Regions from separate parts of the Burkholderia sp. 22PA0099 genome, predicted to be linked through region 1. Evidence: riboswitches for the same ligand, from Rfam matches in the RefSeq annotation. Region 1 holds a riboswitch; the other holds the start of a gene.

Region 1 (15,189 bases):
CGTGGTGTCGTTCGACGATCTGCTCGCGAACCTGCATCACGCGCTGGTCGCGCATCCGTGGCTGGCCGATACGCTGCGCCGCCGTTATCCGGCCGCGCTGATCGACGAATTCCAGGACACCGATCCGCTGCAGTTCGAGATCTTCGACACGATCTTCGCGCCGGCTGGCCCGCTGTTCCTGGTGGGCGATCCGAAGCAGGCGATCTACAGCTTCCGCGCGGCCGATCTGCATACCTATCTGGCCGCGCGCGAGCGGGCCAGCGCGCGCTACACGCTGGCCGTCAATCAGCGTTCGACGTCGGCCATTGTCGATGCCTGCAACCGCGTGTTCATGGCGAACCCGCGCGCGTTCGTGCTCGATGGCCTCGATTACGAGCCGGTGCGTGCCGGGGAGCGTCGTCGCGCGCCGTTCTTCGACGACACCGATCCGCAGGCGGGCACCGGCGATTTCCGGATCTGGACGCTGCCTGAGGGCGACGACGCGCTGTCCAAGCGCGACGCGCAGCGGCATGCCGCGCAGGCTTGCGCTGCCGAGATCGCGCGGCTCATGCGCGGTGCGCGCGACGGTTCGGTGCGGCTCGGCGAGGCGGCGTTGACGCCGGCCAATATCGCGGTGCTGGTGCAGACGCACCGGCAGGGCAGCCTCGTCAAGCGGATGCTGGCCGCGTGGGGCATCGGCAGCGTCGAGCTGGCGCAGGCCTCGGTGTTCGCCACGCTCGATGCGGAGCAGCTCGAACGCGTGCTGGCCGCGATCGACGCGCCCGGCGACCTGCGCCGCTTGCGCGCCGCGCTCGCCACCGACTGGTTCGGCATGGACGCGTCCGCGCTGTGGCGGCTCGAACAGGGCGAGGCCGGCGAGGCCGATGCCGACGCGATGAGCTGGGTCGAGCGCTTCTCGCGCTACCGGCTGATCTGGCGCGAGCGCGGCTTTGCCGTGATGTGGCGCAGCTTCGCGCGCGAACTGCGGATCGCCGAGCGGCTGATCGGCGGCTCGGATGGCGAGCGGCGCGTGACCGACGTCAACCATCTGGCCGAATTGACGCAGGCGCGCGCCTCGGCGCAGCCCGGCATCGCGCCGACGCTGCGCTGGCTGGCCGCGCAGCGCGCGGTTGGCGGGGGCGGCGAGGATGCCCAACTGCGGCTCGAATCGGATCGCAACCTCGTGCAGATCGTCACCGTGCACAAGTCGAAGGGGCTCGAATACGCGGTGGTGTTCTGCCCGTTCCTCAACGACGGCCGCCTGCACGAGCCGCGCGAGGAAGCGCTGCCCGATGCGCGCGAGTATCACGACGACACCGGCGCGGCCGTGCTGCATTACGGCTGCGACGAGGCGGCCACCGAGATGGCGGCGGCGCAGGCGCGCCGCGAGCAGGCCGCCGAGCGCGCGCGGCTGGTGTACGTGGCGCTGACGCGGGCCGTCTATCGCTGCTATCTGGTGGCCGGTGTCTATCAGTCGGCCAGGTCGACCAAGGAGGCGCGCCGCAGCGTGCTGAACTGGCTCGTGGCCGGTGCCGGCTACGGCTTCGATGCGTGGCTCGAGAAGCCGCCCGAATCGGAAGAACTGTCGCAGCGCTGGGCCGCTCTGGCGAGCGGGCCGATCTCGATCGCGCCGTTGCCGGTGGTGTCGTCGCGCTCGCCGCTCGCGGCCGGGCACGATGCCGAACGGCTCGGCGGCGCGCGGCAGGCGGCGCGCTTCCTGCGCGATGCGTGGCGGATCGCGAGCTTCAGTTCGCTGACGGCGTCGCTGGCGCGCGAGCAGGAGGGCATCGCCACGGTGCCCGACGAGGCGTTGCGGCCCGATCACGATGCGCTCGCGGCGGCCGTTGCCCTCACGCCGCGCATCGACGCTGGCGTGGGGGCAACGGCCGCCACGCCGCCCGAGCCCGACGATATCGTCGCGTTCCCGCGTGGCGCGGCGGCCGGCGAATGCCTGCACCTGCTGTTCGAATTGAGCGATTTCGGCGCGCCGGAGGGCTGGCCCGAGGCGGCCCGGCGCGCGCTGCACGAGCGGCCCGTCGAAGCCGAGCCGGAGCTGGCGGAACGGCTTCCCGCGATGATGCTGCGCATGGTGGCCGACGTGGTCGCCACCGAACTGGTGCCGGGCCTGCGGCTCGATGCGATCGATCCCGCGCGGCGGCTCAACGAAATGGAATTCCTGTTCCCGGCCGTGTCGCTCGATTTCGCCGCGCTGCGCGCGCTGCTCGTCGCGCACGGCCATCCCGACGTCGCGCTCGAAGCGGGCACGCTGGCCGGTTTCTTCAAGGGCTTCATCGACATGATCGTCGAGCACGACGGCCGGTTCTGGATCGTCGACTGGAAATCGAACCACCTCGGCGCGACAGCCGACGCCTACGGGCCGGCCGCGCTCGACGCGGCGATGGCCGATCACGCGTATCACCTGCAGGCGCTGCTCTATACGGTCGCGCTGCATCGCTACCTGCGCGTGCGCTTGCGCGGCTATGACTACGACACGCATATGGCGGGATATCTGTATTTGTTCGTGCGCGGTGTGCGGCCGGGCTGGGTCAGCGGCGGGCAGGCGGCCGGCGTGCATGCGCGGCGGCCGTCGCGCGAACTCGTCGAGGCGCTCGACGCGCTGATGGGCAAGGAGCGCGCATGAAGGACCTGACCGAACCGTTCGGCTTCGTCGGCGGGCTGGCCGAGCGGCTGCCCGAGCCGGCCGATTTCGGGCTGGCGCTGGCCGAAGGCTTCGCGCGCCGGATCGGGATGCTGTCGCGGCGGCTCGGCGCGTCGTCCGATGCGGCGCGCTGGGCCGCGCGCGCGGCGTTCGCGGCCAGCCGGGCGACCGCGGCCGGGCACGTCTGCATTTCGCTCGGCGCGCTCGCGCAGCGCTACGACACCACGCTCGACGCGGTGCGCGACGAACTGGCCGCGAGTGGCGTGGCCGCGTTCGGCCGCGCCGCGCCGGGCGCCGATTGTCCGCTCGTGATCGATCCGGAAGGGCGGCTCTATCTGGCGCGCTATTTCGATTACGAGACGCGTCTGGCCGATGCGCTCGTGCTGCATGCGCGGGCCGGCGCGGCGGATGCCCTGGCGGGCGGGGCGGGCACCGAGCCGCAAGCGCTGCGTGCGAGCCTCGACCGCTTTTTCGCCGCGCCGCGCGCGGGCGAGATCGACTGGCAGCGCGTGGCGGCCGTGGTGGCGCTGGGCGGGCGCGTGACGATCGTCAGCGGCGGCCCCGGCACCGGCAAGACCACTACCGTGGTGGGCGTGATCGCCTGCCTCCTGGAGATGCAGCCGGCGCTGCGCATCGCGCTGGCCGCGCCCACCGGCAAGGCCGCGCAACGCATGCAGGAAGCGTTGCACGCGCGCGCCTCGAACCTGCCGCCCGAGCTGGCCGCGCGCCTGCCGCAAACCTCGTTCACGCTGCACCGGCTGCTCGGCTGGCTGCCCGGCGGGCGCTTTCGCCATCATCGCGACAATCCGCTGCCGTACGACCTCGTCGTGATCGACGAGGCGTCGATGATCGACGTCGCGCTGGCCGCGCATCTGTTCGACGCGCTGGCGCCGGGCGCGCGGCTGGTGCTGCTCGGCGACAAGGATCAGCTTGCCGCCGTCGAGGCCGGCGCGGTGTTTGCCGAATTGAGCGCGCGGCCGGCGTTCAGCGCGGCCGGTTGCGAGCGGATCGCGGCGGTGCTCGGCGTCAGCGCGGCGGAGTTCGTCGCAGCGTTGCCGGGCGAGGCGAGCAAGCCGGATTGGGCGAACGATTCGGTGGCGCAGGCTGCCGTGCCGGTGCGTCGTGTCGCGGCGCGCAAGGCGGCCGATGCGGCAGCGGCCGACAAGCCGGCGCAAGGCTCGTTGTTCGATTTCGACGACGATGCCGCTGCTTCCGTTGTTTCCGCACCGTCCGCGGTCGAAGCGCCACGCCCCGACCTGCCGGAGACGGACGCCACGTTCTCCGGCGCGCCGCTCGACGCGTGGATCGAACCGGCGGAACTGTCGTGGCTCGATACGTGGCAGATCGACGAGGCGCATCCGGCGGCGTCCGGTGCGATCCGCAGCGAGCCGGTGCCTGAGGCCGGATTCGGACCGGCCACGCTGCAACACGCGCATCGAACCGCGCTATCCCCCCTCGCCGACAGCGTCGTCTGGCTCGAACGCAACTACCGCTTCGGCCTCGATTCTCCGATTGGCCGCCTGTCGCTGGCGATCCGCCGTGGCGATGCGCAGGCCGCGCTCGACACGCTCTCGACCGACGCCGATGCCGCCGCGCGTTTCGACGCCGACGGCGGCGACGCGCTCGCCGCCGCCACGCTCGACCGTCTCGCGGCCGGGTTTGCCGCGTACGGCGACAGCTTGCGCGACGCGCTCGCCGCCGCCGAGCCGGACCCGCTGCCGCTGTTCGACGCGCTGAACCGCTTTCGCGTGTTGTGCGCGACGCGCAGCGGCGCACGCGGTGCCGACGAGATCAACCAGCGGCTGGCCGCGCTGGTGCGCCGCCGCGTGCGTGTGCCGCTCGCGGTCGGTGCGCACTGGTTCGCGGGGCGGCCCGTGATGGTCACGCGCAACGATTACGCGCTCGGCCTGTTCAATGGCGATATCGGCATCGCGCTGCCCGACCCGCGCGGCGCGTTGCGCGTGTGGTTCCGTGGCGCGGACGGCCAGTTGCGCGCCGTCTCGCCGGCCGCGCTGCCGCCGCACGACACGGCGTTCGCGTTGACGGTCCACAAGTCGCAAGGCTCGGAATTCGACGAGGCGGCGCTGGTGTTGCCGGCCGCGTTCGGGCGGGTGCTGTCGCGCGAGCTGGTCTATACCGCGATCACGCGGGCGCGCCAGCGCGTGCAGGTGATCGGGCCGCGCGCCGTGCTGGCGCAGGCGATCGCCACCCGCACCCAGCGCGATTCGGGCCTGGCCGCGCGCATGGCCGACGCGGCCGCGCGCTTCGCGCAGGCCGGCCTCGCGCAAGCCGGCACGCGCGAACCCATCGACGAGGAGGCGCCGCGATGATCCGCTATACGCTCGATCCGGCCGAGATCGAACTGTCGGCCGTGCGTGCCCAGGGCGCGGGCGGGCAGAACGTCAACAAGGTGTCGAGCGCGATCCATCTGCGTTTCGACATCCGCGCCTCGTCGCTGCCCGACATTCTCAAGGAGCGCCTGCTTGCGCTGTCCGATCAGCGCATCACGCGCGACGGCGTGGTGGTGCTGAAGTCGCAGGAATATCGCACGCAGGAACAGAACCGCGTCGCGGCGCTGGCGCGGCTCGATGCGTTGATCGCGGACGTGGCCGTGGTGCGTCGTGCGCGCATCGCCACGCGGCCGACGCGCGGCTCGAAGGAGCGGCGGCTCGACGCCAAGAGCCGGCGCGGCGCGGTGAAGGCGGGCAGGGGGAAGGTCAGCGATTGAGGTCGGGACGCGCAGCAGCGGCGGGGCGATGCGCCGCCGCCGGCATGCCGCTTAGTGGGGCTTGCCGGAACTGAGCGCGTCGACGGTTTCGTGAAGGCCGCCGTGATCGGGCACGAACTCGGCGCAGACCACCACGCGCACCGGGCCGTCCGGCGGCACCGGCACTGCCACGGCGGCCGTCCAGGCGTCGCGGCCGGCCGTCAGCGAGTGGTGCGGGCCGGCCACGATCACGCGGCCCGGCGTTTCCACGGCGCGTTGCCAGACGGGCAGCCGCGACCAGTTGCTGCCGATTTCGGGAAACAGCGGCGCGAGGCGCGCGGCCTGGGTGGGCGACACGGCGCCCGGCGGGGTGATCGACGGCGCCGGTTGCACGCCGTTCTCGTCGGTCACGAACACATGCCGGATCGCGTGCATGGCCAGCAGCGGTTCGGTCGCAGCCGACAGGTCGCCATTGCCGAGATAGGTGTGCGCGGCGTCCAGCAGGCGGTTTTCGAGTTCCTCGAAACCGGGGCCGGCCGCGAGCGCGCGCTGCGAGCGCTCGGCACGCCGCTCGGCATGACGCTGCCAGGCCGCGTCGACGCGCTGCGTGCCGCCGCGGCTCGCCCGTTCGAGCGAGCCGTCGGGCAGGCCGAACAGGAAGCCCTGCACGAAATCCACGTCGGCATCCATCATCACCTGCAACGCCTGATCGGTTTCGATGCCCTCGGCCAGCACCAGCGCGCCGGCCTGATGCAGCATCGTGACGAGGTGGCGGATGTTGCGTCGCGCGTCGCCGGGCTGCTGCGCGCGCTCGACGAGCGAGCGGTCGAGCTTGACGATGTCGGGGCGCGCCTGCCAGACCCGGTCGAAATTCGAGAAGCCGGTGCCGAAATCGTCGACGGCGATCAGGAAGTCGCGGTGCTGGATGCGGTCGATGGTGCGCGCCAGCGCGGCTTCGTCGCGCACCGGCTGCTCGGTCACTTCGAGCACCACGCGGGTGGGCGGCAGCGCGAAGTGCGCGCACAGCTCGTCGATCGATTCGCGTTGCGCGCTGCCCGAATCGAGCATCTGCGGCATCACGTTGAGGAACAGCCAGCCCTGGCCGGTATCCTGCGCGGCGAAATTCGCGGCGTGCAGGCAGCGCGTCATGCGGTCGAGCAGCGGGGCGTCGTTGCGGGTGTGGGCGAGTGCGAACAGTGCTTCGGGTTCGAGCGATTCGTCGGGCGAGGCATGGGCGCGGACCAGCGCTTCGTGGCCGACGATGCGGCGGTGCGTGATCGACAGGATCGGCTGGAACACGCTGCTCAGGCGCATGCCGCGATAGTTCGCGCACCAGCCGCCGGCGCCGTCTGAAACGAGCAGGCTGACGAGATGTTCAAGCGTCAGTTCGGCGGACGGTGGCATTGCGCGTAGCTTCGGTGAGGCGGACGCGGTGCGATCCGGAGGGGATCGTCGGCGCACCGCACGGTGTCGTATGAAACGTCGGAATAGGCTTGCGGCGCGCTCGAATAGTGGGTTTCCCTGATCTGCGGCGGCTCGCGCTCACGTACTCTACACCGAATGAATGACCACGGAAAATGCCGTACGCCCCGAATTGTGACAGGATTCGCACGGCCCTCGGTACGGTCCCGCACGGCCGAAATCAAGGAGCCTCTGGAATTCGTCGGATTCGCCGGACGCAAACGATTGGAGTGGCGCCGAATCGGCTGAAATGCGTTCGGATGCCGCCGCGTGGCCGGCGTGGATGGCCGGTGCGGAGCGTGGCGCGCCGCCGACAGGTACGGCGCGCCATGACGATTTGCCGGCTCGATGCCGATGATGACGCTCGCGTCGGCGATGCCTGCATGCCGAGCCGACCGAGCCGGTCAGCCGACGCAACCCGCCCCGCATCCCCCTCGCGCCGCTTACCCCAACGGATCGCGCGCCGGCCCGAACCCCGGAATCCGCTTGATCGCGCCGGTGGCGAGCGCGGTGCCGAGCAGCACGACCGCGCAGCCGGCCAGCATCATCGGCGCGACGATCTCGCCGAGAAACAGCGCGCCCCACAGGATGCCGAAGATCGGGATCACGAACGTCACCGTGATCGCGCGCGACGGGCCGACCTTGGCGATCAGGTAGAAGAAGATCAGATAGGCCACGCCCGTGCACAGGATGCCGAGCGCAATCACCGCGCCCCAGGCCTGCGCCGATGCGGGCGCGGCCGGCCACGAGGCGAGCGCGAACGGCACCAGCAGGAACGTCGCGCCGGTCATGGTGCCGGTGGCGTTCAGCAGCGGATCGACGCCGGACAGCTTGCGCTTGGTGTAGTTGGCCGCGATGCCGTACAGCAGCGTCGCGCCGAGCGCGGCGGCCGCGGCCAGCAGCGTGGCCGAGGCGTTCGCGCCACCCGTTGCACCGTCCGGCGCGAACACCTGATCGCCCACCAGCAGCAGCACCCCGCCGAAGCCGATCACCAGCCCGAGCGTGCGCGGCGCCGACAGCCGCTCGCCGAGCCACAGATAGGCAACCAGCGCGGCCCACAGCGGCGCCGTCGCGTTGATGACCGAGGTGATGCCGGCCTGCAGCGTCAGTTCGGCGAACGCGAACAGGCAGAACGGCGCGGCCGAATTGAGCAGGCCGCACACCAGCAGCGGCCAGGCGTGGCGGCGCAGCGTGCGCCAGACGGTAGCCGGGCCGAGCCGCACGAGCGCGAGCACGATCAGGAACAGCGCGCCGAAGCCGACCCGCAGCACCATCAGCGGCGCCACGCCGAATTCGGCGACGCCGACGCGAATGAACAGGAACGATGCGCCCCAGAGCGAGGCAAGCAGGAGCAACAGCGAGAGTTGGCGGGTGGACATGGCGTGGTGGGCAGTGAGCGAGGAATGCGAGGCAGGGTAGCCCCGCCCGCGCGCCCGATGTTACACGCCGGGATGAAACGGCAAGAAGCGGAAAATGGTGCGAGCGAGCTGGCCGTCAGTGCGCGATGTCACCGAGCCGCCGGATCGGCCCTGTTGGAATCCTTGTGCGCGCAGCGATCGGCGGCACGCGCATGACGGCACCGAAGCCTCGCTTCGGCACCCGGCAAGCCGGCCCGCATCGACGATCAATGCCGCCCGTGCCAACCGCCGCCCCAACCGCGCCCGCCCCAGCCCCGTCCACCCCAACCGCCTCCAAACCCGAAGCCGAGCGAGATCGACGGCGCCCAGAAGCCCGAATAGGCCGGGTAGTAGGCCGGGGCCGGATAGGCGGGGTAGTAGGCCGGGTAGGCCGGTGCGACATACGCGGGAGCAGGCGCGGCAACTGGCGCCGGGTAAGTGGAAGCCGGCGCGGCGATCGGCGCGGCTTCGGTCTGCACGGGTGCGGCAGCGTAATAGCCGCCCGGATAGTAGCCGTACGGGTAATAGCAGCCGGCGAGCGAGACGGTGGCGAGGCCGGCGGCGATAAGGATGCGGGTTTTCATGGCGAGCCTCCGCGCGGAGGCGTCCTGGTCGAAGGAAGATACCCGGAGCTTAGGCCTGCGAAAGATGAAACGCTGTGTGAAACGGTAACGGCAGATTTCATCCTGCGCCGAAAACAGGCCGCTTCACACAGCGCCTCCGGCCTTACTTGCCGACCTGATTGCCGATCAGCCCACCGGCGGCCGCGCCGCCCAGCGTCGACAGCGCGCTGCCGCCGATTGCTGCGCCCGCCACGCCGCCCACGCCGGCGCCGATCGCGGTATCGCGTTGGCGCGTGCTCATCGAATCGCAGGCCGACAGGCTTGCGATGGTGGCGATCAGGATGGCGCCGATGCCGGCTCGTCGAATCGCGTTCATGGCTGTGTCCTCGCAGAATGGAAGGGTCGGGGCGCGCGGTGCGTCGATGCAGGCATGTGGCTCACCGGTAGTTCGCATTCGCGCGCGACATTACCAATCTAGGCGAGCGCGCCCGACCTTGCTGTAAGGACTTGTTAAGCCGTTTTGTCCGGCGTAATCAAATGTATCGCGGCGGGCACACGGCTTGCGCTTGCCTGTTGAAAGGCCGTGCGACCATGGCCCGCCGCGAACCGCCTTACTGGCGGTGATAGATCTCGGCGCCGGTCTTCACGAACTCGACGGCCTTGACCTCCATCCCCTTCTTCAGCGCCTCGTTTTCCGTCAGGCCCTGCTTGGCCGCGAAGTCGCGCACGTCCTGCGTGATCTTCATCGAGCAGAAGTGCGGGCCGCACATCGAGCAGAAGTGCGCGACCTTGGCCGAATCCTTCGGCAGCGTCTCGTCGTGGAATTCGCGCGCCTTGTCCGGATCGAGGCCGATGTTGAACTGGTCTTCCCAGCGGAACTCGAAGCGCGCCTTCGACAGCGCGTTGTCGCGCACCTGCGCGCCCGGATGCCCCTTGGCCAGATCGGCCGCGTGCGCCGCGAGCTTGTACGTGATGATCCCTTCCTTCACGTCGGCCTTGTTCGGCAGCCCGAGGTGTTCCTTCGGCGTGACGTAGCAGAGCATCGCCGTGCCGAACCAGCCGATCATCGCCGCGCCGATGCCCGACGTGATGTGGTCGTAGCCCGGCGCGATATCCGTCGTCAGCGGCCCGAGCGTGTAGAACGGCGCTTCGTCGCACCATTCGAGCTGCAGGTCCATGTTTTCCTTGATCAACTGCATCGGCACGTGGCCCGGGCCTTCGATCATCACCTGCACGTCGTGTTTCCAGGCGATCTGCGTCAGTTCGCCGAGCGTCTTCAGTTCGCCGAGCTGCGCTTCGTCGTTCGCGTCGTAGATCGAGCCGGGGCGCAGGCCGTCGCCGAGCGAGAAGCTCACGTCGTAGGCCTTCATGATTTCGCAGATGTCCTCGAAGTGCTCGTACAGGAAGCTCTCCTTGTGATGCGCGAGACACCACTTCGCCATGATCGAGCCGCCGCGCGACACGATGCCGGTCATCCGGTTGGCTGTCAGCGGCACGTATTGCAGGCGCACGCCGGCGTGGATCGTGAAGTAGTCCACGCCTTGCTCGGCCTGCTCGATCAGCGTGTCGCGGAAGATTTCCCAGGTCAGGTCCTCGGCCTTGCCGTTGACCTTTTCCAGCGCCTGGTAGATCGGCACCGTGCCGATCGGCACCGGGCTGTTGCGGATGATCCACTCGCGCGTTTCGTGGATGTGCTTGCCGGTCGACAGATCCATCACCGTGTCGCCGCCCCAGCGGATCGCCCACGTCATCTTGTCGACCTCCTCGCCGATCGACGACGTGACGGCCGAATTGCCGATGTTCGCGTTGATCTTCACGAGGAAGTTGCGGCCGATGATCATCGGCTCCGATTCCGGGTGGTTGATGTTGGCCGGGATGATCGCTCGGCCGCGTGCGATCTCGTCGCGCACGAATTCCGGCGTGATCTCGGTCAGCGCCTGCTCGCCGAACGCGGCGGCGCCGAACGCCTGGCCGCGGTGCTGGCGACCCATCATGGCGGCCAGCTTGGCGCCGTTCGGGCCGCTCGTCTTCAGGCTTTCGAGGTATTCGGCGCGGCGCTGGTTCTCGCGGATCGCGATGTATTCCATTTCCGGCGTGATGATGCCCTGGCGCGCGTAGTGCATCTGCGTGACGTTCCTGCCGGCCGCGGCGCGGCGCGGGTTGCGATGCAGGCCGGGGAAGCGCAGCTCGGCGGTGGCCGGGTCGGCCGCGCGCTCGAGGCCGTATTCGCTCGACAGGCCGTCGAGCGTTTCGGTGTCGCCGCGCGCCTCGATCCAGCCCTGGCGCAGCGCCGGCAGGCCCGAGCGGATGTCGATGGTGGCGTCCGGGTCGGTGTACGGGCCGGACGTGTCGTACACGTAGATCGGCGGATTCTTCTCGCCGCCGAAGCCGGTCGGGGTGTCGGCCTGCGTGATCTCGCGCATCGGCACGCGGATGTCCGGCTGCGAGCCGGTCACGTAGACCTTGCGCGAATTCGGCAGCGGAGCGACGGCGGCGGCGTCGACGCGGGCGTCGGCGGACAGGAACTTCGGATTGGCATTCATGCGTTCATCTCCTGATGTGGGGCGCTAAGCAGGAGACGAAATAGGCGGCAGGCTGGCCGGAAGGACGACGGATGGCGCAAGCCCGTACGCTTCCCTGCGCTGGCATTATCCAGATCAGGTTCAAAGGGTATTTCTCACCCGCGAAGCGCGAAATCCCGAACGCCGGACCGCGCAACGCAGGACCCCCGCGTTAGCAGGCCGAACGATACACCCGGACGGCCGAGGTTTCAACCGGTCGGGATACCGATTGCCGCCGTGGCAGGCCATCGAGGCAGGCCCCTGGCCGCTGGCGGCCGCAAAAATGGTTGGAAAACGCCGGGGGCGATTCGGCGCTGTCGGTCCGGCGTTGGCGGTGGGCGCCGTGGGTTGGCGCTGTCTGGCGCTGTCTGGTGCTGTCGTTTGGCGGCTGATTCCGGTCGTTTGACGACAATTGCCGGGTGGCTGTGTCGCGCCGAAACGTCAGCGCCGCGCATTTCCTGATTGACCCCGAATTTCGTTCGTGGCGTTCATGCATAATGCTTTCGACGCGCTGCCGGTCGCAGCGCTCCCGCGCTGCCGGGCCAGTTCGACTTCCTTCGGTTCCGTTCTCCACGACATGCCGTCCCGCCTGTTTTTCCCTGCCGCTCCGGCTCATTGCCGGCCGCGCGCGCACGCTCGTTCCCTTCGTTCCGATCGCTTCGCGGCGCCGCTCGCCGAGGCCCCGGCCGCGCCGTCGGTGCCGCCCGTGTCTGGCGCGCCTCGACCGTGCCTCGCCTCGTCGTCCGCGCTGATCGCCACGTTCGCGTCGAGCTGAACCATGACCCCGTTCGATCGACTGCTCGCCCTCGCGGGGCGTATCCGCTTCCGTCTGCCCGAAAGCCGAGGCGGGCGCGTCGCGCTGGCCCTCGCGTTCATCTATTTCGTGTGGGGCTCCACGTATCTGGCGCTCCATATCGCACTGGAGGCGTTCCCGCCGCTGTTGCTGTCGGGGATGCGCAACGGCATCGCCGGGATCGGCCTGTTCGTGTTCGCGATGCGCCGCAAGCCGGCGATGCCGTCGCTGATCGAGGTTCGCAACGCGGCGATCGTCGGCACCATGCTGGTGGCCGCGTCGTCGGGGCTGATCGCGCTCGGCATGCGCACCGTCAGCAGCGGCTCGGCGGCCGTGATGGTGGCCACCGTGCCGCTGTTCGCCACCGTGATCGCCGCGATCGCCGGGCGTGCGGTCGCGCGCGGCGAGTGGGTGGCCGTCGGGCTCGGCATGGTCGGCATCGTGATCCTCAATTCGGGCGGGCCGTCCACACCGGGCTCGACGCTCGGCAGCATCTCGGTGCTGTGCGGCGGCCTGTTCTGGGCGGGCGGCGTGCATCTGTCGAGCCGGCTCAAGCTGCCGTCGGACCTGTTCCTCTCGACCGCGCTGCAGATCGGGTTGGGCGGGCTGGCCTCGTCGACCGCGGCGTTCTTCCTCGGCGAGCGCAGCGTGCATTTCGCCGCGCTGCCGACGCTCGCGTTCCTGTACCTGATGATCTTCGGCACGATGATCGCGTATGTGGCGTACGGCTATCTGATCCGCAACACCAGCCCGGTGCTGGCGAGCAGTTGCATGTACGTGAATCCGATCGTCGCCGTGGCGCTCGGCGCGCTGCTGCTCGGCGAGCCGGTGACGACCGCCACGGTGATCGCCACGTTGGCGATTCTCGGCAGCGTGGGCTTGTCGTTCGTCTGCGATCCGGCGCGCAAGCCGGCGCGGTGAGGTGAGGGTGGGTGCTGCCGGCCGGCCGGCGGGACGGTGGCGGGTGGCCTGGGAGCGGCGCGAGCCGTGCGTGACGGGCGGTTCGGGGGCGGGTGTGTTGCGCCGCCAGTGCCGATCGTGCCCCCTGCGCTTGTATCCGTGCCGTCTGCGTCCGCGCAGTGCCCGCAGCGCTCTATCTACACCGCTTGTGCCCGTAATGCCCGCAGCGCTCTATCCGCACCGCCTGCATCCGTAGTACCCGCAGCGCTCCACCCGCGCCGCCTCAATCCGTATGCCGCGCGCCGCGATGATGTATCGCGCCGGCCAGCACCGCGAACGCCAGCCCGACCGCGCACACGCCGCTCCAGCCGGCCAGGTGCCATGCTTCCACGCCGGCCGACGAGCCGAGCGCCCCGCCGATGAAATAGCAGACCATGTAGACCGTGTTGACGCGGCTGCGCGCCTCGGGCTTCAGCGCGTAGATGCGCGACTGGTTCGAGATCTGCGCGGCCTGCACGCCCACGTCGAGCACGATCACGCCGATCACCAGGCCGATCAGGCTGCTCGCCGACACGGCAAAGATCCCGAACGACACCGCCACCAGCCAGATCGACAGCGTGATGACCGCGCGCGGCCCGCGCCGGTCGGCCGACTTGCCCGCATAGGGCGCGGCCAGCGCGCCCGCCGCGCCGACGATGCCGAACAGGCCCGCGATCTGCGGCCCGTAGTGGAACGGCGCGCCGGCCAGCAGCAGCGTGAGCGCGGGCCAGAACGCGCTGAACGCGCCGAACATCGCCGCGCCGGTGGCCGCCGCGTAGCGCAGCCCGCGCAACTCCACGGCCAGATGCCAGAGCGAGGCCAGCAACTGCGGATAGCGCAGCGTCGAGGTGGGCGTGCTGCGCGGCAGCCGCAGCAGCACCGCCACGGCCACCGCCATCAACGCCACCACCGACGCCACGAACACCGCGCGCCAGCCCAGGTATTCGCCGATGAAGCCGGCCGCCGTGCGCGCCAGCAGGATTCCCATCAGCAGCCCGCTCATCACCGTGCCGACCGCCGCGCCGCGCTCGGCCGGCGGCGCGATTTCGGCCGCGAACGGCACGGCCTGCTGCGCGATGGTGCCGAGCACGCCGATCGCCAGGCTGGCCGCGGCCAGCACCGGCAGCGCGGGCGCCGCGGCGGCCACCAGCAGCGCGACCGACAGGCCCGCGATCTGCAGCAGGATCAGCTTGCGGCGGTCGAAGCGGTCGCCGAGCGGTGCGAGCAGCAGCATGCCGGCGGCGTAGCCGAGCTGGGTGGCGGTCGGCACCACGCCGATCCAGTTGGCGTCGGCGGGGAACGCGTTGCGCAGCGCGCCGAGCAGCGGCTGGTTGTAGTAGATGTTGGCGACCGATACGCCCGCGATGGTCGCGAGCAGGAGCAGCAGGCCGCGCGAGTAGTGGCGGTGGGCGTCGGACGGCGAAGCGGCGGAGCGGGATGAGCTGGACATGGCGAGAGCGGATCGAAGCGTGGCGGCGCCGGGGCGATGAGACGCCGTGCGCGCAACGCATGCGCACGCGCCGGCCCGACCGACCGACCGACAAAGGCTGCCGATCATACCGGAGCGGCATGAACTCTGCCGACGCGGCGATCTGGTTGCGCGGTGGCGATTCACGTCTTCCGGTCCAGCGCCTCCCGGTGCCTTTCTGCGCCACGCTGCGAAGTGCCGAGTGTCGAGTGTCGAGTGCCGAGTGCCGAGTGCCGAAGTGCCGAAGTGCCGAAGTGCCGAAGTGCCGAAACCCCGAACCCCCCCCGCCCGTCAGTCGATCAGCGCCCCCGCCGCGTCATAAAACGGGTGCGGCCCATCACTCTCCTCGACATAGACATGATGAGTAACCAGCCCCTCGGCCGGATCGTAGCGATGCACGGCGAAGGCCGGCGGCTCGATCGCGAACGCGGGCGCCGCGTCGCGGCGCAGGTCGAACGCCACCTGATGGGCCGGCGCGGGCACCGTCGACGCGATGGTGCCGCCGAAGCGCGCGAACAGCGTGCGATGCACATGCCCGCACAACACACGCTCGACGTTGGCGTGGCGACGCAGCAGCACATCGAGGCGGCGCGACGCCTCGGGGTCGAGCCGTTGGCGATCCATGTGATCGATGCCCGAGGCGAACGGCGGATGATGCAGCG
Region 2 (15,189 bases), 780 kb from region 1:
GAACGGCCTGCGCGGCCGCATCCGCGTGCAGGCCGACGGCCAGATGAAGACCGGCCGCGACGTCGCGATCGGCGCGATGCTCGGCGCCGACGAATTCGGCTTCGCGACGGCGCCGCTCGTCGTGCAGGGCTGCATCATGATGCGCAAGTGCCATCTGAACACCTGCCCGGTCGGCGTGGCGACGCAGGACCCGGTGCTGCGTGCGAAGTTCTCGGGCCAGCCCGAACACGTCGTCAACTACTTCTTCTTCGTGGCCGAGGAAGTGCGCGAAATCATGGCGCAACTCGGCATCGCGAAGTTCGACGACCTGATCGGCCGTGCCGAGCTGCTCGACACGCGCAAGGGCGTCGAGCACTGGAAGGCGAAGGGCCTCGACTTCACGCGCGTGTTCTACCAGCCGCAAGTCGAGAACGCCTCGACGCGTCACCTCGACGTGCAGGATCACGGCCTGGAGCGCGCGCTCGACCACACGCTGATCGAGAAGGCGAAGGGCGCGATCGAGAACGGCGAGCACGTGTCGTTCATCCAGCCGGTGCGCAACGTCAACCGTACGGTCGGCGCGATGCTGTCGGGCGTGATCGCCAAGAAGTACGGCCGTGACGGCCTCGACGACGACGCGATCCACATCCAGTTGAAGGGCACCGCGGGCCAGAGCTTCGGCGCGTTCCTCGCGAAGGGCGTCACGCTCGATCTGGTCGGCGACGGCAACGACTACGTCGGCAAGGGCCTGTCGGGCGGCCGCATCATCATCCGTCCGACCAACGATTTCCGCGGCAAGTCGGAAGAGAACATCATCTGCGGCAACACGGTGATGTACGGCGCGCTGGAAGGCGAGGCGTTCTTCCGCGGCGTGGCTGGCGAGCGCTTCTGCGTGCGCAACTCGGGCGCCACGGCGGTCGTCGAGGGCACGGGCGACCACGGCTGCGAATACATGACGGGCGGCGTGGTGGTGGTGCTCGGCGAAACCGGCCGCAACTTCGCGGCCGGCATGTCGGGCGGCCTGGCCTATGTCTACGATCCGGACGGCATGTTCGCGGCCAAGTGCAACAAGGCGATGGTCGCGCTCGATCCGGTGCTGCAACAGGCCGAACAGGAACGCACCGTCGACCGTGGCCTCTGGCACACCGGTCAGACCGACGAAGCGCTGCTGAAGGGGCTGATCGAGCGTCACTTCCAGTTCACCGGCTCGCCGCGTGCGAAGTCGCTGCTGGAAAACTGGGATGCGGCGCGCCGCCAGTTCGTGAAGGTGTTCCCGCACGAATACAAGCGCGCACTCGGCGAAATGGCCGCGGCGAAGGCCGCCAAGCAAGCCGCCGTCGCAGCCTGACGCAACCGATCGATACCAACTAGCGAACGCGTCCGCCGCCAGCGGCGGGCGCGGGTCCCCTCCCGAACCACCCAGATTCAGACGAGAACCTTATGGGCAAGGCAACCGGTTTTCTCGAGTTCGAACGCCGCCACGAGGCGTACGAGGCTCCGCTCACTCGCGTGAAGCACTACAAGGAATTCGTCGCGGCGCTGTCCGACGAAGACGCGAAGATCCAGGGCGCACGCTGCATGGATTGCGGCATTCCGTTCTGCAACAACGGCTGTCCGGTCAACAACATCATTCCGGACTTCAACGATCTCGTGTATCGCCAGGATTGGCAGCACGCGATCGAGGTCCTGCACTCGACCAACAACTTCCCCGAGTTCACGGGCCGCATCTGCCCGGCGCCGTGCGAAGCGGCCTGCACGCTCGGCATCAACAACGATCCGGTCGGCATCAAGTCGATCGAGCACGCGATCATCGACAAGGCCTGGGCCGAAGGCTGGGTCAAGCCGCTGCAGGCCGCGCACAAGACGGGCAAGAAGGTGGCCGTGGTCGGTTCCGGCCCCGCCGGCCTGGCCACCGCGCAGCAACTGGCGCGCGCCGGCCACGACGTCACCGTGTTCGAGAAGAACGATCGCGTGGGCGGCCTGCTGCGCTACGGCATCCCCGATTTCAAGCTGGAAAAGTGGCTGATCGATCGCCGCATGCGCCAGATGGAAGCCGAAGGCGTGACGTTCCGCACCGGCGTGTTCATCGGCAAGGACCCGCTGCCCGAATCGATCGGCAGCCTGGCCAAGGAAACCATCTCGCCCGATACGCTGCAGGACGAGTTCGACGCGATCGTGATCGCGGGCGGCTCCGAAACGCCGCGTGACCTGCCGGTGCCGGGCCGCGACCTCGCGGGCGTGCACTACGCGATGGATTTCCTGCCGCTGCAGAACCGCGTCAACGCCGGCGACAGCCTGCCCGACCAACTGGTCGCCAAGGGCAAGCACGTGATCGTGATCGGCGGCGGCGATACCGGCTCGGATTGCGTCGGCACCTCGAACCGTCACGGTGCGGAATCGGTCATGCAGTTCGAACTGCTGCCGCAGCCGCCCGAGCAGGAAAACAAGCCGATGGTGTGGCCGTACTGGCCGATCAAGCTGCGCACCTCGTCGTCGCACGACGAAGGCTGCGAGCGCGATTGGGCGGTCGCCACCAAGCGTCTCGAAGGCACGAACGGCAAGGTCGAGAAGCTGATCGCCGCGCGCGTCGAATGGAAGGACGGCAAGATGACCGAAGTGCCGGGTTCCGAATTCGAGCTGAAGGCCGACCTCGTGCTGCTGGCGATGGGCTTCACGCAACCGGCCGCGCCGGTGCTCGACGCGTTCGGCGTCGCCAAGGATGCGCGCGGCAACGCGCGTGCTGCCACCGAAGGCGAGCGCGCCTACTCGACCTCGGTCGACAAGGTGTTCGCGGCGGGCGACATGCGCCGTGGCCAATCGCTCGTGGTGTGGGCGATTCGCGAAGGCCGCCAGTGCGCGCGTGCGGTCGACGCGTTCCTGATGGGCCATTCGGAACTGCCGCGCTGATCGGGCGGCAGGCGCGGCGCGCGATGCGGGATTCGCGCCGCGCGCCATGAAAAAAAGAGCACGCCCTGGCGTGCTCTTTTTGCTTTGCGGCGCCGAGATTACGCGGCGTCGCGCTGCACGTCGAACGTGCGATCGTGGAACGCCGTCAGCGATTCGCGGTGCGCGATGCTGACGATCGCCGCGCTTGGCAGCCGCGCGGCCAGCAGGCCGTAGAGCAGCGCTTCGTTGTCGGCGTCGAGTGCGCTGGTCGCTTCATCGAGGAACAGGTAATCGGGCTTGTGCAGCAGCGCGCGCGCGCCGGCCAGACGCTGCTGCTCGCCCGGCGAGAGCACCTGGGTCCAGTGGTTCGACTCGTCGAGCCGCGTCGCGTAATCGTCCAGGCCGAAATCGCGCAGCACGGCGCGGCATTCGTCGTCGCCGAACCGCTCGGCCGCCGACGGGTAGGCCAGCGCCGCCTTCAGCGTGCCGATCGGCAGGTAGCTGCGCTGCGGCACGAACATCATCCTGGCGCCCACCGGCGCGTCGATCGCGCCGTCGCCGAACGGCCAGAGGCCGGCCAGCGCGCGCATCAGCGTGCTCTTGCCCGCGCCCGACGCGCCGCGCACCAGCCAGCGCGAACCGGGCTCGATCGTCAGGTCGCCGATGGTCGACAGCGGCCGGCCGTCGGGCAGCGCGAGGCGCAGGCCCGAGGTGGTCAGCGCTTCGGTATCGACCAGATGCAGGTTGATGCCGCCGTGCTCGGTGGCCGGCGACATCGTTTCCTTCAGGTGCGAGGCGCGCGTGATGCGCTTGAATTCGCGCAGACGATTGACGGTCGCGCGCCATTCCACCAGCGTCGGGTAGCTGTTGATGAACCACGAGAACGAATCGCTGACGGTACCGAACGCACTGCTGATCTGCATCAGCACGCCGAACGAATAGGCGCCCGCGAAGTAGCGCGGCGAGGCCACCGCGATCGGGAAGATGATCGCGAGCTGGCCGTAGAAGCTCAACACGAAGTTCATCCGCCGCGTGTAGGCCATCAGGCGCCACCAGTTGTCGCGAATCCGCTCGAACAGGCCGAGCGCGTTCTGCTTTTCGCGCGAGGTGCCGTCGAAGAACGCGATCTGCTCGGCGTTTTCGCGGATCCGGATCAGGCCGAAACGGAAATCGGCCTCGACGCGCTGCTGCTGGTAGTTGATCGACACGAGCGGATGGCCCGCCTTGTGCGTCAGGTAGGAGCCGACCAGCGCGTACAGCGCGGCGGCCCACACCATGTAGCCCGGGATCGTGACCTGCGAGCCGCCGAACGGAATCGACAGCGCGCCGGCGATCGACCAGAGAATCACCACGAACGAGCACAGCGTGACGACCGTGGAGATCAGGTCGAGCGTCAGCGCGAGCGTGGAGGTGGACAGCGAGTTCAGGTCGTCGGTGATCCGCTGGTCCGGGTTGTCGGTCAGGCGGTCGCGTTCGATGCGGTAGAACGCGCGATCGTTGAACCAGTCGTCGAGCGCCCGGTTGGTGATCCACTGCCGCCACCGGAAGCCGAGCATCTGCCTCAGGTAGGTGCGGTAGATGGCCAGGATGATGAACGCGAACGCGTAGCCGGAGAACACCAGCAGCAGGTGCGGGACCTGCGCGGCGTCCTTCTGCTGGAGCGCGTTGTAGAACCCGGCGTTCCAGCTGTTGAGCCGGACGTTGATCCAGACGATCACGAGGTTCATCGCGATGATCGAGACGAGCAGGCCCCATGCGATCTTCCATTCCGAAGACACCCAAAAGGGCTTGATGAGGCTCCACGCGGAGATGCGGGCGTCGCCTGGCGGCGCGTCGTTCGGGCGGGCGACGGGGGACGAGGGAGTCATGGGCTTCCTGCGGTGGGCGGCGCGATGCCGGGGTGGGTCGGAACGAGGCGCGCGGCGGCGCACCTCAAATCGTGCCATATGACAGCGGCTCGCCGCGGATTGTGCGGCGCGTCGCTTAAACGGCTCTTAACCGCGGCGGGCGCGGTGTCGCAAGCGCTTTGTCAGCAAGGCCGGCCGGGCATTGGCGGCTATTGTGCCAGCACCGCGCCGCCGCGCGCACCGGCGCTTCGGCCGCAGGCCGAGGTTTGCGGCCGTTTCGGCTTCTGTGGTCTAATGACCGCCTGACGAAACAGGGGTGCTTTGCTGCCAGCTTGGTCCGGTAACGGATCGCACGGCGTGCGGCGGCAAGGCTGAGAGAGACCCTTCGCACCCGATCCGGGTAATACCGGCGCGGGAAGTTTCCGATTCCACCGGGTCGCGCCCGCCGCCATCGTTTGGGATGTGCCGGCATGCGTCGTCCGGTCGGCTCCGGCCGCTGGTTTCGTCCGTTCGATTGCGCCCTCGCGCGTTACGGAAGGAAGCCCATGTCTGTTCTGCCTGTCCTGTTGTGTCCCCCCGGTTTCGATGCTGCGTGCCGTCCGTTGTGGTCGGCCGCCGATGCGCGCGCGTTGGTCGCGTGCGGCGCGGCTGCATGCGTTGTGGCTGCGTTTCGCGCGCGTGCCGAGGTGAGGCGATGAGCGGCGCATCCGCTGCACGCGCCGATGTCGCCGTGCTCGGCGGCGGCCTGGTCGGCCGGCTGATCGCGTGGCGGCTCGCCGGCACAGGGCTGCGCGTGTCGTTGTACGAACGCGGCGACGCGGCCGGCTCGGGTGCTGCCGCATGGGTGGCGGCCGCGATGCTCGCGCCGCTCGCCGAGGCTGCGAGCGCCGAACTGTTGATCACCGAACTGGGCGCGGCCTCGCTCGAACGCTGGCCCGGCTGGCTCGCCGAGTTGCCCGAACCAGTGTTTTTCCAGCGCAACGGCACGCTGGTGGTGTGGCATCAGGCCGACCGCGCCGAGGCGCCGCTGTTCGAACGGCGCGTGCGCGCCAATGCGCCGGCCGCGCTCGTCGAGGGCGGCTTCGTCGCGCTGGCGGGCGCGCAGGTGGACGCGGCCGAGCCGGCGCTGGCCGGCCGTTTCGGGCGCGGGTGGCTGCTGCCGCGCGAAGGCCAGCTCGACAACCGCCAGACGCTCGCCGCACTGGCCGCGGGCCTGGCCGAGCGCGGCGTCGACACCCACTGGCACACCGCCGTCGATGTCGCGCCCGAACCGCGCGCGCACCTGACGATCGATTGCCGCGGCCTCGGTGCGAAGCCGGTGCTGCCGGCGCTGCGCGGGATTCGCGGCGAAGTCGCGCGTGTGCATGCGCCCGGCATCGGCCTGACGCGGCCGGTGCGGCTGCTGCATCCGCGCTACCCGCTCTACATCGCGCCGAAGCAGAACGATCTGTACGTGATCGGCGCGACCGAGGTGGAAGGCGAGGACATGTCGCCTGTCAGCGTGCGCTCGGCGCTCGAATTGCTCAGTGCCGCGTTTTCCGTGCATCCGGCATTCGGCGAGGCGCGCATCCTCGAACTCGGCTCGCAATGCCGGCCGACGCTGCCGGATCACCGCCCGGCGATCGTCCGTTGCGGCGAGGCGACGCTGGCCGTCAACGGCCTCTACCGGCACGGCTTCATGATCGCGCCCGAGGTGGCGCAAGCCGCCGTCGAGTGGGTGCAGGCGTGGTTCGGCGGCGCGCCGGGCCTGCATCGCGCCGATGCCGACGCCTTCGCCGCCTGGCGTGCCGCCGCGTGCTGGCCGGACCTGTTCCAGACCGACGCGGCGCATGCGTAAGGCGCCGCCCCCGACCTACCGAATCCCGCCATGGACATCCAGATCAATCAACAGACGCTGACGCTCCCCGACGGCGCGACCGTCGCCGACGCGCTCGCCGCCTACGAGGCCCGCCCGCCGTTCGCGGTGGCCGTCAACGGTGCGTTCGTCGCGCGCACGCGCCACGCCCAGCACGCGCTGGCGGCCGGCGACCGGCTCGACGTCGTGCATCCCGTCGCGGGCGGCTGAGCCGCGCGCCATTACAGGACTTCCTCATGACGCTCCTTGCTCCCCCCGATTCGCTGACGCTGTACGGCACCACGTTCCAGAGCCGCGTGCTGCTCGGTACCTCCCGCTATCCGTCGCTGCAATCGCTGTCCGATTCGATTGCCGCCTCGAAGCCCGGCATGGTCACGGTCGCGCTGCGTCGGCAGATGACCGCCGGCACCGCCGAGGCCGGCTTCTTCGATCGGCTCAAGCGTCACGACGTGCCGCTGCTGCCGAACACGGCCGGCTGCCAGACGGTGGCCGAGGCGGTCAACACCGCGCAGATGGCGCGCGAGGTGTTCGAGACCGACTGGATCAAGCTCGAACTGATCGGCGACGACTACACGCTGCAGCCGGACCCGGTCGGCTTGATCGAGGCGGCGGCGTTGCTCGTCAAGGACGGTTTCAAGGTGCTGCCGTATTGCACCGAGGATCTCGTGATCGGCCGCCGGTTGCTCGACGCGGGCTGCGAGGCGCTGATGCCGTGGGGGGCGCCGATCGGCACCGGCAAGGGCGTGATCAACCCGTACGGGCTGCGCGTGCTGCGCGAGCGGCTGCCGGACGTGCCGCTGATCGTCGATGCCGGGCTCGGCGTGCCGTCGCATGCGTGCCAGGTGATGGAGTGGGGTTTCGACGGCGTGCTGCTGAACACGGCCGTATCGCAGGCCACGCATCCCGAGATCATGGCGCGCGCGTTCGCACAGGGCGTCGAGGCGGGGCGTGCCGCGTATCTGGCCGGCCCGATGGATGCGCGCGAAACCGCGCACGCGAGCACGCCGGTGGTCGGCATGCCGTTCTGGCACCACGACGGAGGCGCGCAATGACGGCCACCTCCGCCACGCCCGCCTCGCGTTTTGCCGCGTTGTTCTGGCCGCCGGCCGACGAACTCGCCGCAGCAGCCGAGCGGATTCGGGCGCGGCTCGGCGAGTGGCCGGCGCGCAGCGAGCCGGCGCGAATCTGTGTCGCGGCACCCGAACACTCGCAGGCGGGCGACCTGCTCGTGGCGACAGCGCGCGATGCCGAAGCCGAAGCCGGTGCCGCGCGCGCGGCCGCGCTGATCGCGGCGGGCGGTGCGGTGATCGAGATCGACGAGCGGCATACCACGCTCAGGACCGCGCAGGCGCGCTACGCGCTGACCGCTGCCGCGCCGCTGGCCGACGACTGGATCGCCGCGCTGGCCGCGTTCGTCGACTGCGGCTTCGCGCCGCACGATGCGCTGGTGCTGGCGCTCGCCTGGCGCGACGGGGACGAGAACGGCCCGGCGGGCGAGGGTGATCCGTGGCCGGTCGATCCGGCCCGTTTTCCGTCGATCGCCGGCGCGCCGGCCGCGCCCGAACCGGCGTTCGCGCCGTGTCCGGCCCGGCTCGGGCTGTATCCGGTGGTGCCGTCGGCCGAATGGGTCGAGCGCGTGCTCGATTACGGCGCGCGCACCGTGCAATTGCGCGTGAAGGGCGCCACGCCCGATCAGCTCGCCGCGGAAATCGCGCGCGCCGTGGCGGCCGGCCGCCGTTACCCGGACGCACGCGTGTTCATCAACGATCACTGGCGGCTGGCGATCGAGGCGGGCGCGTACGGCGTGCATCTCGGCCAGGAAGACCTCGAGACGGCCGATCTCGGCGCGATCGCCGCGGCCGGGCTGCGGCTCGGGCTGTCGAGCCACGGCTATTACGAGATGCTGGTGGCGCTGCGCATGCGGCCCAGCTATCTGGCGCTCGGCCCGGTGTATGCCACCGCGACCAAGGCCGTCGCCGCGCCGCCGCAAGGCCTCGCGCGGATTGCACGCTATGCGCGCTTCGCCGGCCGACGCGCGCCGCTGGTGGCGATCGGCGGCGTCAGCGCCGAGCGGCTGCCGGCCGTGATCGCCACCGGCGTGGGCAGCGTCGCGGTGGTCAGCGCGATCACCGCGGCCGACGATCCGCGCGCGGCCGTGGCGGCGCTCGACGCCTGCTTTCCGCGCTGATCGGCTACGGGGCGCGATCGTCGGCGGGCGGCGCGCCGTTTCTTCTTATGATTACCGTGATTGCCGCAACGCAGCGTTGCGGGCCGGCGCTGCCGGGCGCCCCGGAATCCGTGCCCGGCAAGGCTTTCGGCCGCCCGTCCAGCCGTGCTGGGCGTCGCGGCGGCCGTCGCCGAGCGCCGCGCCGTTACATCGAGTAACGATTACCCAGATGCGGAAATTGCCGCGCTGCACACCTTGCAGGCATCAATCCAAGGCAGGCCCTATAATTCGGCGTTCTGTGTAACAGGATTGACAGCTCCGTGAGCTCCCCTTCCGAGTCCCTGCTGGAACTTCGCGATGTCGATTTCGGCTACGGCGATCGGCTCGTGCTGTCGAATCTGAACCTGCGCTTCGGGCGCGGCCAAGTGGTCGCGGTGATGGGCGGGTCCGGGTGCGGCAAGACGACCGTGCTGCGGCTGATCGGCGGCCTGGTGCGCGCGCGGCGCGGCCAGGTGCTGTTCGATGGCGCCGATCTCGGCGCGCAATCGCGTGACGGCCTTTACGCGCTGCGCCGCAAGATGGGCATGCTGTTCCAGTTCGGCGCGCTGTTTACCGACATGTCGGTATTCGACAATGTCGCGTTCGCGCTGCGCGAACATACCGACCTGCCCGAGCCGCTGATCCGCGATCTGGTGTTGATGAAGCTCAACGCGGTGGGCCTGCGCGGCGCGCGCGACCTGATGCCGTCCGAGGTATCGGGCGGCATGGCGCGCCGCATCGCGCTGGCCCGCGCAATTGCGCTCGATCCGCAACTGATCATGTACGACGAGCCGTTCGCCGGCCTCGATCCGATCTCGCTCGGCATCACCGCGAACCTGATCCGCACGCTGAACGAGGCGCTCGGCGCGACCTCGATCCTGGTCACGCACGACGTGCCGGAATCGTTCGCGATCGCCGATTACGTCTACTTCCTCGGCAACGGCGGCGTGCTGGCCGAAGGCACGCCCGACCAGTTGCGCGCCTCGACCGAGCCGAGCGTGCGCCAGTTCATCGACGGCGTGCCCGACGGCCCGTTCCGGTTTCACTACACGAGTCCGCCGCTCGACGCGGATTTCGGCCTTGGCGGAGGGCGCCGATGATCAGCGCGATCGGTCGTTACGTGATCGGCGGTTTCGAACGCACGGGCTATGCCTCCCGGCTGTTCGTGCGCCTCGTGTTCGAATTCTTCGCCCTGCTGCGCCGGCCGCGGCTCGTCACGAAACAGATCCACTTCCTCGGCAATTATTCGTTCGTGATCATTGCCGTGTCGGGCCTGTTCGTCGGCTTCGTGCTGGGCCTGCAGGGCTACTACACGCTGAACCGTTACGGCGCGGAGCAGTCGCTCGGCCTGCTGGTGGCGCTTTCGCTGGTGCGCGAGCTCGGGCCGGTGGTCACCGCGCTGCTGTTCGCGGGCCGCGCCGGCACCTCGCTGACGGCCGAAATCGGCTTGATGAAGGCCGGCGAGCAGCTCACCGCGCTCGAAATGATGGCGATCGATCCGATCAAGACGGTGATCGCGCCGCGCCTGTGGGCCGGCATCATCGCGATGCCGCTGCTGTCGGCGATTTTTTGCGCGGTCGGCGTGCTCGGCGGCTACGTGGTGGGCGTGATCCTGATCGGCGTCGATCCGGGCGCGTTCTGGTCGCAGATGCAGGGTGGCGTGGACGTCTGGTCCGACGTCGGCAACGGCGTGCTCAAGAGCGTGGTGTTCGGCTTCGCCGTCACCTTCACGGCGCTCTACCAGGGTTACGAAGCGAAGCCGACGCCGGAAGGCGTGTCGCGCGCGACCACCCGAACCGTCGTGTACGCGTCGCTCGCGGTACTCGGCCTCGATTTCCTGCTGACTGCGCTGATGTTCAGCTGAGTCGGCCATTTCAGAGATGACGATGAAAAAGACTGCTCTCGACTTCTGGGTCGGCCTGTTCGTGGTGGTGGGCTTCCTGGCCCTGCTGTTCCTTGCGCTGAAGGTCGGCAACATGAGTTCGCTGTCGTTCCAGCAAACCTACCCGGTCAAGATGAAGTTCGACAATATCGGCGGCCTCAAGCCGCGCGCCGCGGTCAAGAGCGCGGGCGTGGTGGTCGGCCGGGTCAGCGCGATCGGCTTCGACACCAATACCTATCAGGCCGTCGTCACGATCGACGTGGACAAGCAGTACGAATTCCCGAAGGATTCGTCCGCGAAAATTTTGACCTCCGGCCTGCTCGGCGAGCAGTACATCGGGCTCGAGCCGGGCGGCGACACGGAAATGCTGAAAGCAGGCGATACGATCACGATGACGCAATCCGCGATCGTGCTGGAAAACCTGATCGGACAATTTTTATACAGCAAGGCGGCGGATGCGGGCGGTGCGAAGCCGCCGGCGGCGGCCGCGGCCTCGGGGGCGAGCGCGCAGTAGGCGGCGCCATCCTCCCCACGACGAAACAAGACAAAAGAGAAGAGGGAACTTAACCATGCAGACCATGCGCCTCAGGAACGCGGCATTGGCCGCCGCGGTCTTCGCCGCGATGAGCGGTTGCGCCACCGTCCAGACGCCCACCAAGGGCGATCCGATGGAAGGCTTCAACCGCACGATGTACAAGTTCAACGACACGATCGACACCTATGCGCTGAAGCCCGCCGCGAAGGGCTACCAGTGGGTGGTGCCGGGGCCGGTCCGCGACAGCGTGACGAATTTCTTCTCGAACATCGGCGACGTGTATATCGCCGCCAACAACCTCGCGCAGCTGCGCATCGCCGACGGCGTGGGCGACATCATGCGCGTGGTGATCAACACGGTGTTCGGTGTCGGCGGCCTGTTCGACGTGGCGACCGTCGCGAAGCTGCCCAAGCACTCGAGCGACTTCGGCATCACGCTCGGCCACTACGGCGTGCCGGCCGGCCCGTACGTCGTGCTGCCGCTCCTCGGACCGAGCACGGTGCGCGATACGGCGGGCTTGGCCGTCGACTACGTCGGCAATCCGCTCACCTACGTGAACCCCGATTCGCTGAGCTGGGGCCTGTTCGGCGTGAACCTGCTGAACACGCGCGCCAACCTGCTCGGCGCGGGCGATGTGCTCGACGCGGCCGCGATCGACAAGTATTCGTTCGTGCGCAACGCCTACCTGCAACGCCGCCAGTCGCTGATCTCCGCCTCGGGCGGCCCCGGCGGCCGGGCGGCGGCAGCCGTGCCCGACTACGGCGATGCGCTGCCGAAGTACGACGTACCGGACGACGGCGCGACGCCGGCCTCGGGCGCTTCGGCGGCTGCCGCCGCACCTGCGTCGAATGCCTCGGACGCCACGGCGGAGCAGCCGAATCCGGCCAGCGCCACCCACGTGCCGGCGCAGAACGTGGTGCCGCCGTCGCCGAACGGCTTCCGTTGGCCGAGCCTGCGTCTTCACTGATCCGGCCCCGGTTCGTTACAGCCAGAAACGTTTGTGACGGCGACGGATGCAACGTGCAGCCCGTTGCCGGTGCAAAATGACGCACCGTTCACTTCGCAGGACACGCTCATGAAAAAGTTTTTTCTGATCCCCGTCGCCGCCGCCTTCCTCGCGTTCGGCAGCGCGGCCCATGCCGAGGTCGACCAGTCGAACCCGCAGGCGCTCATCAAGACCGCGACCGAGCAAGTGCTCAACGAGGTTCGCACGCAATCGATCAAGCCTGGTGACATCGGCAAGATCACCGATATCGTCAATCGCGACATCCTGCCGTACACGGATTTCCGCCGCACCACGCAGCTCGTGATGGGGCGCAGCTGGCGCGCCGCCACGCCGGATCAGCAGGCCCAGGTCATCGATCAGTTCAAGATGCTGCTGATCCGCACCTATTCGGGCGCGATCGCGCAGTTGAAGGCCGATCAGCAGATCCAATACCTGCCGTTCCGCGCCGATCCGGGCGCCACCGACGTGGTGGTCCGCACGCTGGCGCAGACCAACGGCCAGCCGGCGCAGATCGATTACCGTCTGTACAAGTCGCAGCAAGGCTGGCGTGTCTATGACCTGAACGTGCTCGGCGCCTGGCTGATCCAGACGTACCAGCAGCAGTTCAACGAGAAGATCCAGCAAAGCGGCGTGGACGGGCTGATCCAGTTCCTGACGCAACGCAACCAGCAACTGGCCAACGGCAAGGCATCGTGAGCCAGTTCGCCACCGGCGCCACGCTGACCCACGCGAGCGCGAAGGCCGCGCTCGACGACGGGCTCGGCCGGATCGCCTCGGGCGCCACCGTGGTCGACTGCGCGGCCCTCGCGCAGTTCGACTCGGCCGCGCTGGCGGTGCTGCTCGCCTGGCAGCGCGCCGTGCAGGCGCGCGGGGCGAATCTCGACATCCTCAATTTGCCGCCGAAGCTCGCCAGCCTCGCGCACGCCTACGGCATCGACACCCTCCTGACCGGGCGACATTGACGCTCGCCCGAGCCACGCCCCGCCGCAGCGATGCGCGCGGTGGCGCCGGTCCGCTGCGGGTTCGCCGCCCCGGACCGCCCTGCCGGTTTGCCCTATAATCAACCGTTTTGCGGGGCATCCAATCGGCCCCCGTTTTTCCCCATCCGTTTTACGACCAGAATCAGGCATCGCGGCGCTCGTTCGTCGCGCTCAGTCATGTCAGCCATAGAAATCCGTAACGTCAAGAAGCGCTATCAGTCGCTTCAGGCGCTCAAGGGCGTCAGCCTGTCCGTCGAGGAGGGCGAATTCTTCGGCCTGCTCGGTCCGAACGGCGCAGGCAAGACCACGCTCATCAGCATCCTGGCCGGGCTTGCCCGCGCCGACGAAGGCAGCATCTCGGTGCGCGGCCACGATGTCGTCACCGATTTCCGCGGGGCGCGCCGCGCGCTCGGCGTGGTGCCGCAGGAGCTGGTGTTCGATCCGTTCTTCTCCGTGCGCGAAACGCTGCGCATCCAGTCCGGCTATTTCGGCCTGCGCCGCAACGACGACTGGATCGACGAGATCATGGCCAATCTCGATCTCACCGAGAAGGCCGACACCAACATGCGCGCGCTGTCGGGCGGCATGAAGCGCCGCGTGCTGGTCGCGCAGGCGCTGGTGCACCGGCCGCCGGTGATCGTGCTCGACGAGCCGACCGCCGGGGTCGACGTCGAACTGCGCCAGACGCTCTGGAAGTTCATCTCGCGCCTGAACCGCGAAGGTCACACGATCGTGCTGACCACCCATTACCTCGAGGAAGCCGAATCGCTGTGCGACCGCATCGCCATGCTGCGCCGCGGCGAGGTGGTGGCGCTCGAACGCACCGATGCCCTGCTGCGCCGCTTCGCCGGCCTGCAGCTCTACTTGCGGCTGTCGCAGGGCGAGCTGCCGGCCGAGTTGCGTACGCTCGCGAGCGAGCCGGCGCCGTCCGGCGCGCGCGAGCATCTGCTGCGGCTCAACAACTACGACGAGGTCGAACGCATTCTGTCGGCCTGCCGCGCGGCGGGCTGCGGGTTCGAGGAGATCGAGGTGCGCAAGGCCGACCTCGAGGACGTGTTCGTCCAGGTGATGAACGGAGCCGATGTGGTCGAGGGGTTGGCATGAGCGGGTTTCGCACGCTGTTCTACAAGGAAATGCTGCGGTTCTGGAAGGTGTCGTTCCAGACCGTGCTCGCGCCGGTCGTCACGGCGCTGCTGTATCTGACGATCTTCGGCCATGCGCTGTCGGGCCGCGTCAACGTGTATCCGGGCGTCGAGTACGTGAGCTTCCTGGTGCCGGGCCTGGTGATGATGAGCGTGTTGCAGAACGCGTTCGCCAACAGCTCGTCGTCGCTGATCCAGTCGAAGATCACCGGCAACCTGGTGTTCATGCTGCTGCCGCCGCTGTCCTACGCCGATATCTTCGGCGCCTACGTGCTGGCGGCCGTGGTGCGCGGGCTGGCGGTGGGCCTCGGGGTGTTCGTGGTGACCGTGTGGTTCATCCCCATCGGCTTCGCCTCGCCGCTGTTCATCGTGCTGTTCGCGCTGTTCGGCTCGGCCATTCTCGGCACGCTCGGCCTGATCGCCGGCATCGTCGCCGAGAAGTTCGATCAACTGGCCGCGTTCCAGAACTTCCTGATCATGCCGCTCACGTTCCTGTCGGGCGTGTTCTATTCGACGCATTCGCTGCCGCCCCTGTGGCGCGAGATTTCGCGTCTCAATCCGTTTTTCTACATGATCGACGGCTTCCGCTACGGGTTCTTCGGCATCGCCGACATCAACCCGTTCGAAAGCCTCGCGATTGTGGCCGGCTTCTTCGTGCTGCTCGCGTTGATCGCGATGCGGCTCCTCGCCTCCGGCTACAAGCTGCGCCACTGATATCGACTGGAGCTTTTCTCATGTTGCCGACTCCCGAACAGGTCAAGCAATACATCGCGGGTGGTCTCGTCTGCTCGCATCTGGAAGTCGAAGGCGACGGCCAGCATTTCTTCGCGACCATCGTGTCGGCCGAATTCGACGGCAAGCGGCTGATCCA

Evidence for each region. A riboswitch is a leader RNA that binds a small molecule or an ion and turns the genes downstream of it on or off. The one in region 1 is predicted to bind thiamine pyrophosphate.
Region 2: another riboswitch for thiamine pyrophosphate. It lies ahead of AB4851_RS33870 (FAD-dependent oxidoreductase); the one in region 1 lies ahead of thiC (phosphomethylpyrimidine synthase ThiC).

The regions. Positions count from the first base shown of each region.
Region 1 covers NZ_CP163165.1:3,361,182-3,376,370, reverse strand. Annotated here, with positions in the region: gene recB (exodeoxyribonuclease V subunit beta) at 1-2,620, shown strand, start outside; gene AB4851_RS30320 (AAA family ATPase) at 2,617-4,968, shown strand; gene arfB (alternative ribosome rescue aminoacyl-tRNA hydrolase ArfB) at 4,965-5,366, shown strand; gene AB4851_RS30310 (EAL domain-containing protein) at 5,418-6,749, opposite strand; gene AB4851_RS30305 (DMT family transporter) at 7,250-8,185, opposite strand; gene AB4851_RS30300 (hypothetical protein) at 8,431-8,787, opposite strand; gene AB4851_RS30295 (glycine zipper 2TM domain-containing protein) at 8,930-9,142, opposite strand; gene thiC (phosphomethylpyrimidine synthase ThiC) at 9,378-11,309, opposite strand; TPP riboswitch at 11,383-11,506, opposite strand; gene AB4851_RS30285 (EamA family transporter) at 12,106-13,041, shown strand; gene AB4851_RS30280 (MFS transporter) at 13,304-14,509, opposite strand; gene AB4851_RS30275 (phosphodiesterase) at 14,819-15,189, opposite strand, start outside.
Region 2 covers NZ_CP163165.1:4,136,853-4,152,041, reverse strand. Annotated here, with positions in the region: gene AB4851_RS33885 (glutamate synthase-related protein) at 1-1,327, shown strand, start outside; gene AB4851_RS33880 (glutamate synthase subunit beta) at 1,420-2,886, shown strand; gene AB4851_RS33875 (ABC transporter ATP-binding protein/permease) at 2,985-4,733, opposite strand; TPP riboswitch at 5,015-5,147, shown strand; gene AB4851_RS33870 (FAD-dependent oxidoreductase) at 5,407-6,549, shown strand; gene thiS (sulfur carrier protein ThiS) at 6,580-6,777, shown strand; gene AB4851_RS33860 (thiazole synthase) at 6,804-7,619, shown strand; gene thiE (thiamine phosphate synthase) at 7,616-8,755, shown strand; gene AB4851_RS33850 (ABC transporter ATP-binding protein) at 9,055-9,873, shown strand; gene mlaE (lipid asymmetry maintenance ABC transporter permease subunit MlaE) at 9,870-10,637, shown strand; gene mlaD (outer membrane lipid asymmetry maintenance protein MlaD) at 10,654-11,169, shown strand; gene AB4851_RS33835 (VacJ family lipoprotein) at 11,225-12,157, shown strand; gene AB4851_RS33830 (phospholipid-binding protein MlaC) at 12,266-12,892, shown strand; gene AB4851_RS33825 (lipid asymmetry maintenance protein MlaB) at 12,889-13,158, shown strand; gene AB4851_RS33820 (ABC transporter ATP-binding protein) at 13,354-14,280, shown strand; gene AB4851_RS33815 (ABC transporter permease) at 14,277-15,032, shown strand; gene AB4851_RS33810 (BolA family protein) at 15,053-15,189, shown strand, end outside.